One region of the Shewanella sp. OMA3-2 genome, then DNA from elsewhere that is predicted to be linked to it. Evidence: predicted binding sites of a transcription regulator. Region 1 holds the regulator's gene; each other region holds the start of a gene.
The links. Region 1 encodes MetJ, which represses methionine synthesis genes. Its sites were predicted from a motif close to TAGACGTCTAGACGTCTA; they were not measured.

Region 1 (3,287 bases):
GCATCTACATGGGATGACGCAACACCAGACTCACGTAATAACGCGGCCATTAATCTTGCTGACCAACGTTCACCAAAACTCACCACATGACTAATTTGATATTCATTGCGCTGTTCAAGCGATAATAAGCTGATCAACTGTGACTTATCAGTCGACAAACGCTCACGTAAATCACGCGCTTGCTCATTAGATAATAATTGTTCGATTAAGGTTTGCTGATAGCCGATTAAGACCTGTAGCTCTTCTTGCCATAGCTGACCGGTTTCACGCAAGTTGAGCAGCTTATATAAAAAGTTAGTACTTTTGCCTGCCGCTGAAACAACAATCAAATCATCGCTGTGACCATGGGTGAGTAAAATGTGGGCGACTCGGCGATAACAATCTGCATCAGCAAGACTTGAACCACCAAATTTATGTAAATGACCACGCGCCATGTATAACTCCTTAAACGACAACTATTATAGCGCTGCGACTGCAGCTAATGCGGCTTCAATATCTGCCACTAAATCTTCACTATCTTCAATACCAACAGATAGTCTCAATAATGTATCTTTAACACCAGCCTCAAAACGGGCTTGGGCATCCATTGCTCTATGGGTCATGGTTGCAGGAACGGCGACTAAACTTTCCACTCCGCCTAAACTTTCAGCAACACTGAACAGGGTTAACGCATCTAAAAATGCCACAACCTCTGCTTCCCCCCTTTTAGCTCGAAACTGAGCATAGCGCCGAAGCCTTTTTGCTGTTTTTTAGCAATGTCATGCCCAGGATGATTAGATAACCCTGGATAATACACTTTTTCCACCACAGGACTTTGACATAACACATCAACTATCTGTTTTGCATTGGCTTGATGTTCACGAATACGCACCGCTAAAGTACGAATACCACGTAAGGTCAGATAACTGTCAAACGCAGATCCTGTTAAGCCTAAGGTATTTGACCACCAATGCAATAGCTCACCCAATTCAGGTGATTTGGCCACTACGGCGCCACCAACCACATCACTGTGTCCATTGATGTACTTAGTGGTCGAATGAATCACAATGTCAGCCCCTAAGTTAAGTGGCTGTTGTAATATTGGCGATAAAAAGGTGTTATCCACGGTCACTAATGCACCGACTTGCTTAGCCGCTTCGGCTATTGCAGCAATATCCACCACCCGTAGCAGAGGGTTGGAGGGGGTTTCTAACCACACCATTTTAGGTTTTTTCGCTATCGCTGCCGCCAATGCTACAGCATCAGTTTGATCCACAATAGCCAGTTTAAACTGACCTTTTTTGGCTAGATTAGTAAATAAGCGATAACTGCCGCCATAACAGTCGTGGGGCACAACAAGTAAGTCATCAGGGCCAAGTAAATGAGTGACTAAGGTAATCGCTGCCATACCAGTACATGTGATGATACCGCTGGCACCTTGCTCTAATTTGGCTAAGGCTTCGCCTAAAATACAACGTGTTGGGTTGCCTGAGCGGCTATAATCAAATTCACGTGGATTTTTATGGCCTTCAAAAGAATAATTCGTCGATAAATAAATAGGTGGCACCACAGCGCCATGTTGGGTGTCACTTTCTATGCCTTGGCGAACGGCTATTGTTGCACTGCTATGTGCTTTAAAAGGTTTGGTCATGGGTGACTCCTAACATTACGAACACACACACAGATGTCTAGATGGCTAAATCTACCTAATAGAAGTGCTTAGGTCAACAATAATAGACGTTTAGACGTCTAAACATCAAGAAATCTATTTGCAATGTACATTAAAACACAGCAATAATTTGACTAGAGATTGTAAGAGTTTAAAATCTGCACCGTATTTAAAGTTAAGGGTGAATGAATGACTGAGTGGAATGGCGACTATATTAGCCCATATGCCGAGCACGGCAAGAAGAACGAGCAAGTAAAAAAAATCACTGTATCAATCCCTTTAAAAGTTTTAAAAGTATTGACCGATGAACGTACCCGTCGACAAGTAAATAACTTGCGCCATGCGACTAACAGTGAATTGTTATGTGAAGCATTTTTACATGCTTACACAGGCCAACCATTACCTGATGATAATGATTTATCAAAAGAGCTCCCTGATAGTATTCCGCGCGAAGCGAAAGCCTTAATGGATCAAATGGGGATTGAATGGGAAGATTTGGAATAATCTGACCACGCGTCTTTTCTGACTCGATTTCATTCCTGCACTTTCCACCACATTAAATTGCCTTACTTGAGGTAGTTTACTTTGGTGGATTGTTGTTTTTAGGCTGCGGGGAAGTAATATCATCCCGTTTTTGAGAGTAACTGAATGTTATTTGTTGATCCTACAACCCTACTGCTTGCCTCACTGATTATTTTTTGTGGTGCATTAACCCAAAGCCTGATTGGATTTGGGTTAGCCGTTGTTGCCAGCCCATTATTGTATATTGTTGACCCGCAGTTAGTGCCGGTCCCCGTGATAGTAATGGGATTTTCTATATCACTGATGACCTTATTTCGTGAGCGCGGCCACTTACAATTTAATGGCTTACAATATGCGTTAATTGGACGTGTTCCTGGTGGTTTTTTAGGGGCAAGTTTATTATTATTTGCACCACAAGCCGTGCTAGGCCTTGCTATTGCAGGCATCGTATTTACCGCCGTTTTACTTAGTGTTTTTAAACTTTCAGCCCCCGTTAATCGTATCACTTTATTTATCGCCGGTTTTGTATCAGGTATCTTTGGTAATATTGCCGCCATTGGCGGGCCACCTATGGCTATTTTATTATCGGGTAAAGATGCGAGCCAATTTCGCGCCGCGTTATCAGCATTTTTTATCTTTAGTTCTATGATTGCATTGGCTATTTTGGCATCTGTAGGCTTAGTAGAAAGCAAGCATATTGGCTTATCATTAATGCTGCTACCGTCAGTTATTGCTGGGTATATTATTGCTGGGCGAATTGTTGGACGAGTCGATAAAAACAAAACCCGCAAAGCAACGTTAGTATTATGTACGCTTAGCGCATTGCTATTAACGATAAAGTCGTTCGGTAGCTTATAAAATTCTGATTTAAATAACTTAGATCACACGCTCAAACCTTCACAGCACCAGTCATTATCTTCACCTGTGATAGGGTCAACAAATTGCAGGCGTTGCGCTAATAACTGCAAGGGCTTATCAAACTCATCTTCGCTTTTGGCCTGTAAGCTGGGGTAAAAACGGTCATGCAGTAGCGGCAAACCTAAACTTTGCATATGTACCCGTAACTGATGGGTTTTTCCGGTAACGGGCTCAAGCTCAAACAAGCCTAGATTATTGC
Region 2 (3,287 bases), 1.9 Mb from region 1:
TGATAGAAATGATCACTTAGTCATGGCAACTCTTGCCCCTAACAATTTATTTATGCGCTATGTGATTGCTAACACTAAAGATGGCTGGCTAAGCGCTTATCAGTTGCCTCAAGATCCAACACAATCAATGCCCGTCATTCCGGAAAATCGTATTCAAGGTCAGTGGCAAAAAACAGCCAATGGCTACAATATTGAATTTCGAATTCCACTAGAGATGATTGGCAGTAAGCTCGGATTCGCTATTCATAATGTGGATGACAATGAAGTGCGCAATTTAACCTATATTGTAGGTACTTCAGCCACCACCTCAGTTGCAGAGTTAGGTACCGTTCTGGTGCCTTCGCCTGAAATTGAAAGTATAGTTAAAGGTATGGGCCACAATAGTTCACGCATTTGGGTCGTCGATAATCATGGCAGAGTATTAGCTCGCTCGGGTGATATTCGAACATCAAGTAATACCTGGGACATTGATTTAGTCGATCCCAAAACTGAAAGCGCTTGGGCGCACTTCCATAAACAATACTTATTACCCTTATATTATAAAATTCTCACTAGACCACCGCAGGATTTCATTGATTCATTACAGGACTCAACTGAATTAAGTGGTAGCCATATTGAAAATGCCCTCGCAGGTAAACAAGCTTCAACTTGGCGATTAACCCCCGATAGTAAAGCCGTGGTATTAGCTGCTGCAAGCCCTATTTGGATTGATGACAAAGTGATGGGCGTTGTCATTGCCGAAGAAACAACTCACGGTATCCGTAGTTTGCGCAATCGAGCACTGGAAAAGCTATTTAACGTTATTCTCACTATTATGAGCATGGGCACATTAGCGTTATTCATTTTTGCATCGAGCATTTCTAGCCGAATTCGCCGCTTACGTGACCAAGCAGAATTAGCCATTGACAGCCAGGGACGGGTAAAACATCAAATAACCCCATCTAGAAACCGCGATGAAATTGGCGATCTATCACGCAGCTTTGCCAATATTGTCGGTAGGTTAAGTCAGTATACTCACTACTTGGAAAACATGTCATCGCGGCTATCGCATGAACTACGTACCCCTGTCGCTGTGGTGCGCAGTTCTTTAGAACACCTCAGTAATCAAAGTTTAGATCAAACAAGTAAGAAATATGTCAATAGAGCGCAGGACGGGGTAAATCGGTTACATTTGATTTTAAATAACTTAACCGAAGCAACCAACCTAGAAGCCAGTTTATTGCATGCTGAACGCACCATCTTCCCATTAAAAAAGGTTATCGGCGGCTGTATGCAAGGTTATCAAATGACCTATCCAGAACAGCGCTTTGACGTATTGATTGAAGATAAACTGATGATGTGTAATGGCGTGCCTGAATATATTGCTCAATTAATGGACAAGCTTATTAGTAATGCGATTGAGTTTAGCCATCCCGATACTGCTATTAGTGTCAGGCTAAATCAACACCACAAGCAGGCGATTTTAAAAGTCACCAATATCGGCCCCAAATTACCTGAAGACATGAGCGAGCAGATTTTTGAATCTATGGTTTCAATCAGGCCACAAATGCCAACAAACAAGCCCCACCTTGGTTTAGGCTTGTATATCGCAAGATTAGTGACCGATTTTCACCATGGCACGATTAAAGCGAGTAATGTGAGTGGTAATGTTAGCCGTGTGTTAGAAAGTCAGACTGACAAAACGATTCCTCAATCAGATGAGCTTAATCAAAGCGGCGTTGAATTCCGTTTAATCTTACCCCTAGTGGAAACGGTATAAGCTTTCTGGCAAATGTAGTGGATATTATCTCTCTTTAGCCTCTTTCATTTAGCCGTATAGATGTTAGGATGGCTAAATAGGTTTTTAGTGGATAAATAAATAATGAAAAAACACGGTAAACAAGCAACCCAAATAGTCAGTTTAGGTCGGGACAAAAAATACACTAAAGGCATTATTAACCCGCCGGTATTTAGAGCATCGACAGTCGTGTTTGATACGATGGACGACATGCGTTTTGCCATTAAAAATAAAACTAATGGCGAATTATTCTACGGTCGTCGTGGTACGCCAACACACTTCGCCTTTCAAGAAGCTATTGCAGAGCTTGAAGGCGGCTTTGGCACTGCGCTATATCCATCGGGTGCTGGGGCTATTAGTGCCGCACTATTATCATTTCTAAAAAGTGGTGACCATTTGTTGATGGTCGACACTGCCTATGAACCGACACGCGATTTATGCGACAAAATGCTCGCAGGATTTGGCATAGAAACCAGTTACTATGATCCTATGATAGGTGAAGGCATACGTGAACTAATTCGTCCAAATACTAAGGTGCTATTCCTGGAGTCACCAGGGTCTATCACCATGGAAGTACAAGATGTTCCAACACTCAGTCGCATAGCTCATGAACATAATATCCTTGTGATGCTGGATAACACTTGGGCTTCACCGATTAATTCTCGCCCGTTTGAAATGGGCGTTGATATCTCTATTCAAGCCGCGACTAAATACATTGTGGGTCATTCTGATGTGATGATGGGTACAGCAACAGCAAACGAGGTTCACTGGCCACAATTACGTGAAAACAGCTACTTAATGGGACAGACAACCTCACCCGACGATGTCTTTTTAGCAGCCAGAGGCTTACGCACATTGGGCGTTCGCATGGCGCAGCACCACAAAAATGGTCTTGAAGTGGCTAATTGGTTAGCAAAACGCCCTGAAGTTGACCATGTCAGACATCCTACATTTGAAACATGCCCAGGTCATGAATTCTTTAAACGTGACTTCACCAGTGCTAATGGGTTATTTTCATTCGTACTAAAAGATGGCGATCTCAGAAGCATTACCGCTTTTGTTGAAAACATGCAGCATTTTAAAATGGGCTTTTCTTGGGGAGGCTTTGAGAGTTTAATTTTAGGTGTTTTCGGTATCGATAAAATAAGATCTGCAACTCAATGGGATAGCAGTAAACCGCTTATTCGCTTGCATATTGGTCTTGAAGACACTGAAGATTTAATCGCCGATCTTGAACGCGCTTTTGAGCGATATAATCAAGCGATTGCTAAGTAACTTCAGCTCAAAATAATCAACAACTATCAAATAGGCCGCACCAATATTGGTGCGGCCTATTTTGTTATGCTATCTAAATATAACCTTAATTTTTACTGTCGATTTTCAATGAATCCCATGCTTGAGTACCATAAAGCGGTACCGTTGATAAAGCATGCTTATGGCTGCCGTTGGTCTCTTTAGTTGAATAAGATAAATACAATAAGGTTTGATTTTCTCTGTCCAAAATCCGTCT
Region 3 (3,287 bases), 1.5 Mb from region 1:
CCTTTACCCAAATCTTTTTCATTACTGAACATCTGATTCATAAATTGTTCAGTGGTAAAGCCACGATAACGCAGTGCAGCATGCTCACGGTACTGAGCTAAAATAACATCACCTTGGTCTAACGCAGCAACACTACCAACAATGGCCGCCTCTTCCTGGTACAAGTCATATAAAAACTGATACGACCTTGGCGCTGTGCACCTAACATACGTTCATCTAAAACGCGGGTAAATATGCAGGTGTCATAAATTTTCGCCGCTAAATCTTGATCGATCACGGGTAACACTGCATTTTCGTAAGTGGTGCCATCTGCCTGTAATACACGCAAAATGGGAATGTGCAATGACGCCTTGTCGAGAAAGCTGACACGATGCACTGTTTCGTTGCTCAGTGGTGCGTTGCTCATAATGTGCTCTTGTTCTTGTGAGATGCTACCTCAAGAGTAGCAGTCTAATTATAATTTGCCGACAAACATTACGTTAACGTAAACTTCCATACAATAGTTTAGCTAGGCCATTAATGAATTCTTAGTCTACTAAATTGTATAATTTGCTTTACGCTAACTCAGTAGCCTACTGTACATCTTCATTTGGTGCTGGCACTAGACATAATACGGTTCGCTGCCCGATGGGCACTTTCGCATTAGGAAACACTATTGCCTCTACTGCGTGTTGCACTTTTATCTCATCACCCGCTTCAGTCGCTAAGGTTTCACCTTGGTTAAACTGACTAAAGTTTGGTGCATCACTAGCAAAGCTGAAACTGAAATCGTCGGCATTTTTATTAATTGAGCGCGAGACTTTATATAAATTTAATGATGCTGAATTGTATTTTGGCAACTTGACCACATCTTGGGTAATTAATGCGGTTAACATTTTATTGGTATCTTCAAAACGGCTCATATCGTTTTCACCAAAAGGCATCACTTTGCCTAGCTCGACGGTAAATGCATCTGCCTGGAACTGTTCAGAAGAATAGTAGCTAAAGGTGGTAGTTGGCTCATGGTGAAACAATATAGTGTCAACCCCACAAGCAGCCAAAAACATCATTTGCTCACCACTAAAAGCTCGACCTGGTCGATAAGGATAAATAGCAAATTTTTCATGTTTTGATGGCCGTATTGCAGTATGCAAATCGTAATGAATACGTTGACTGCCTGATGCACCTTTATTAAAAAAGTCGGCTACATACCCTTCTAAAGCTTTAGCTCGAATTCGTTCAGCATTGACTAAGCCTTGTCCTTTTGAGTGGGCGCCGCTAAATAAACGGTTCATATTTTCTTCAATAAAACGGGTTTTGTTCAAAATTGCTAAAGGATTACCAATTAAAAACAATAGTCGATGTTTAGTGATAATAGTTTCACTTAATAACGACTTAATCAGTTGATTACAAATCTCAATAGGCGCGGTTTCATTACCGTGTACAGCACACGATAATACAATATCTTTTTTAGCCGTGGCTGTTTGAGATAATGGGGTAAATACAATCACACCGGTATCAAGTATATCGACTTGAGTGTGGGTGCTTAAATGAAAATGGTATTGTTGAGGTAATGATACTGGGCTTGATAAAGTGAAAGCTAAAAAATCTCGGGTGTCCATAAGCGGTAAAGTCAATTTAAGCTCCTTGTTGTTTTTATTTTGCAAATCTGCACAGTTTGCTCGTATTTCCTGGCGATAATTCTACCACAAGCCAAACGAAATGAAATTGATCACCGCCAAACTCATCTTTAAGGTGAATCAGTACTTGCAATAAAATCGAAACTTAATCACAATTATAGCCATCTAGACTTCTATTTATTTAATGTGCAAGGGTATATTATGGCGTTAGCAACTTTTGGTGCTGGTTGTTTTTGGGGTGTCGAATATTTTTTTCGTGAGATTAACGGCGTAATTAATGCTACCTGTGGGTATATGGGTGGAAAAGATAGCGCAACAACCTATAAAGAAGTAAAAACTGGTTCAACCGGACATGCAGAGGTCGTTCAAGTCGAGTTTGATCCCGCCGTGGTCAGCTTTGACGATTTATTAACTGTGTTTTGGCAAAATCACAACCCAACCCAGCTTAACATGCAAGGTGGTGATATTGGTAATCAATACCGCAGTACCATTTTCTTCCATGATAAACAGCAGAAAGCTGAGGCTGAAGCCTCTAAACTGGCATTTGCACGCAGTGGCCGCTGGGGACAACGCCATATAGTGACAGAAATAGTGCCTTTACAAACATTTCATGTCGCTGAAGATTATCATCAAAATTATTTAGAAAAAAATAACCTGCCTTCATGTCATATTGCTTATTAATCACATAACAATATCAAGGTGTCTGTTGATTAATACATCACTGACACCATTTATTGACAGATTAGATTGCCTCAATCGATTATCAATCATAACTGTGCCCTTTACCCGCTTTGGTAAATTCCCTACAATCTTCAACAATTGCATTTTGTTTATTGCACTTTTTATTTATTGCGCAATGTATTATCTAATTCGGAGAATTAACATGAGTGAAGCTCGTCATAGTAACCTATTGATTTTAGGTTCTGGCCCAGCGGGTTATACCGCAGCAGTTTATGCAGCGCGTGCCAACCTGAAACCTGTCATGATTACAGGTATGCAACAAGGTGGTCAATTAACCACGACAACTGAAGTTGAAAACTGGCCAGGCGATGCTGAAGACTTAACCGGTCCTGCACTAATGGAACGTATGCAAAAGCATGCAGAAAAATTTGATACTGAAATTCTTTTCGATCATATCAATGAAGTGACGTTAACTGAACGTCCATTCCGTTTAAAAGGCGACAATGGCGAGTACACTTGTGACGCATTAATTATTGCTACCGGTGCATCGGCTAAATATTTAGGCTTACCTTCAGAAGAAGCATTCATGGGCCGTGGCGTATCAGCTTGCGCTACCTGTGACGGATTTTTCTATCGTAACCAAAAAGTAGCTGTAGTCGGTGGCGGTAATACTGCGGTTGAAGAAGCACTTTATTTAAGTAATATCGCCTCAGAAGTTCACCTTATTCATCGTCGTGATAGTTTCCGCTCTGAAAAAATCTTAATTAATCGTTTAATGGATAAAGTGGCTAACGGCAACATTATTCTGCACTTAGACGAAACATTAGAAGAGGTTGTTGGTGACAACATGGGTGTCACTGGCCTAAAGAAAAAGAGTACCAAAGACGGTTCAATCACTGATTTAGAAGTAGCTGGTGTATTTATTGCCATAGGTCATAGCCCTAATACCGGTATTTTTGCTGGTCAATTAGAAATGAATCACGGTTA

Region 2: L0B17_RS12990 (cystathionine beta-lyase) is a predicted target of MetJ. The motif match lies at 1,809-1,826, and genes of this name have one in related genera.
Region 3: msrA (peptide-methionine (S)-S-oxide reductase MsrA) is a predicted target of MetJ. The motif match lies at 1,778-1,795, and genes of this name have one in related genera.

Annotation. Positions count from the first base shown of each region.
Region 1 covers NZ_CP090974.1:1,028,385-1,031,671, reverse strand. Annotated here, with positions in the region: gene L0B17_RS04580 (bifunctional aspartate kinase/homoserine dehydrogenase II) at 1-434, opposite strand, end outside; partial or broken gene metB (cystathionine gamma-synthase) at 459-1,630, opposite strand; gene metJ (met regulon transcriptional regulator MetJ) at 1,838-2,152, shown strand; gene L0B17_RS04565 (sulfite exporter TauE/SafE family protein) at 2,297-3,028, shown strand; gene L0B17_RS04560 (pseudouridine synthase) at 3,052-3,287, opposite strand, start outside.
Region 2 covers NZ_CP090974.1:2,934,414-2,937,700, forward strand. Annotated here, with positions in the region: gene pdsS (proteobacterial dedicated sortase system histidine kinase) at 1-1,759, shown strand, start outside; gene L0B17_RS12990 (cystathionine beta-lyase) at 1,862-3,052, shown strand; gene L0B17_RS12995 (CreA family protein) at 3,138-3,287, opposite strand, start outside.
Region 3 covers NZ_CP090974.1:2,564,510-2,567,796, forward strand. Annotated here, with positions in the region: partial or broken gene L0B17_RS11410 (thiamine pyrophosphate-dependent dehydrogenase E1 component subunit alpha) at 1-406, opposite strand, end outside; gene astE (succinylglutamate desuccinylase) at 573-1,616, opposite strand; gene msrA (peptide-methionine (S)-S-oxide reductase MsrA) at 1,821-2,300, shown strand; gene trxB (thioredoxin-disulfide reductase) at 2,503-3,287, shown strand, end outside.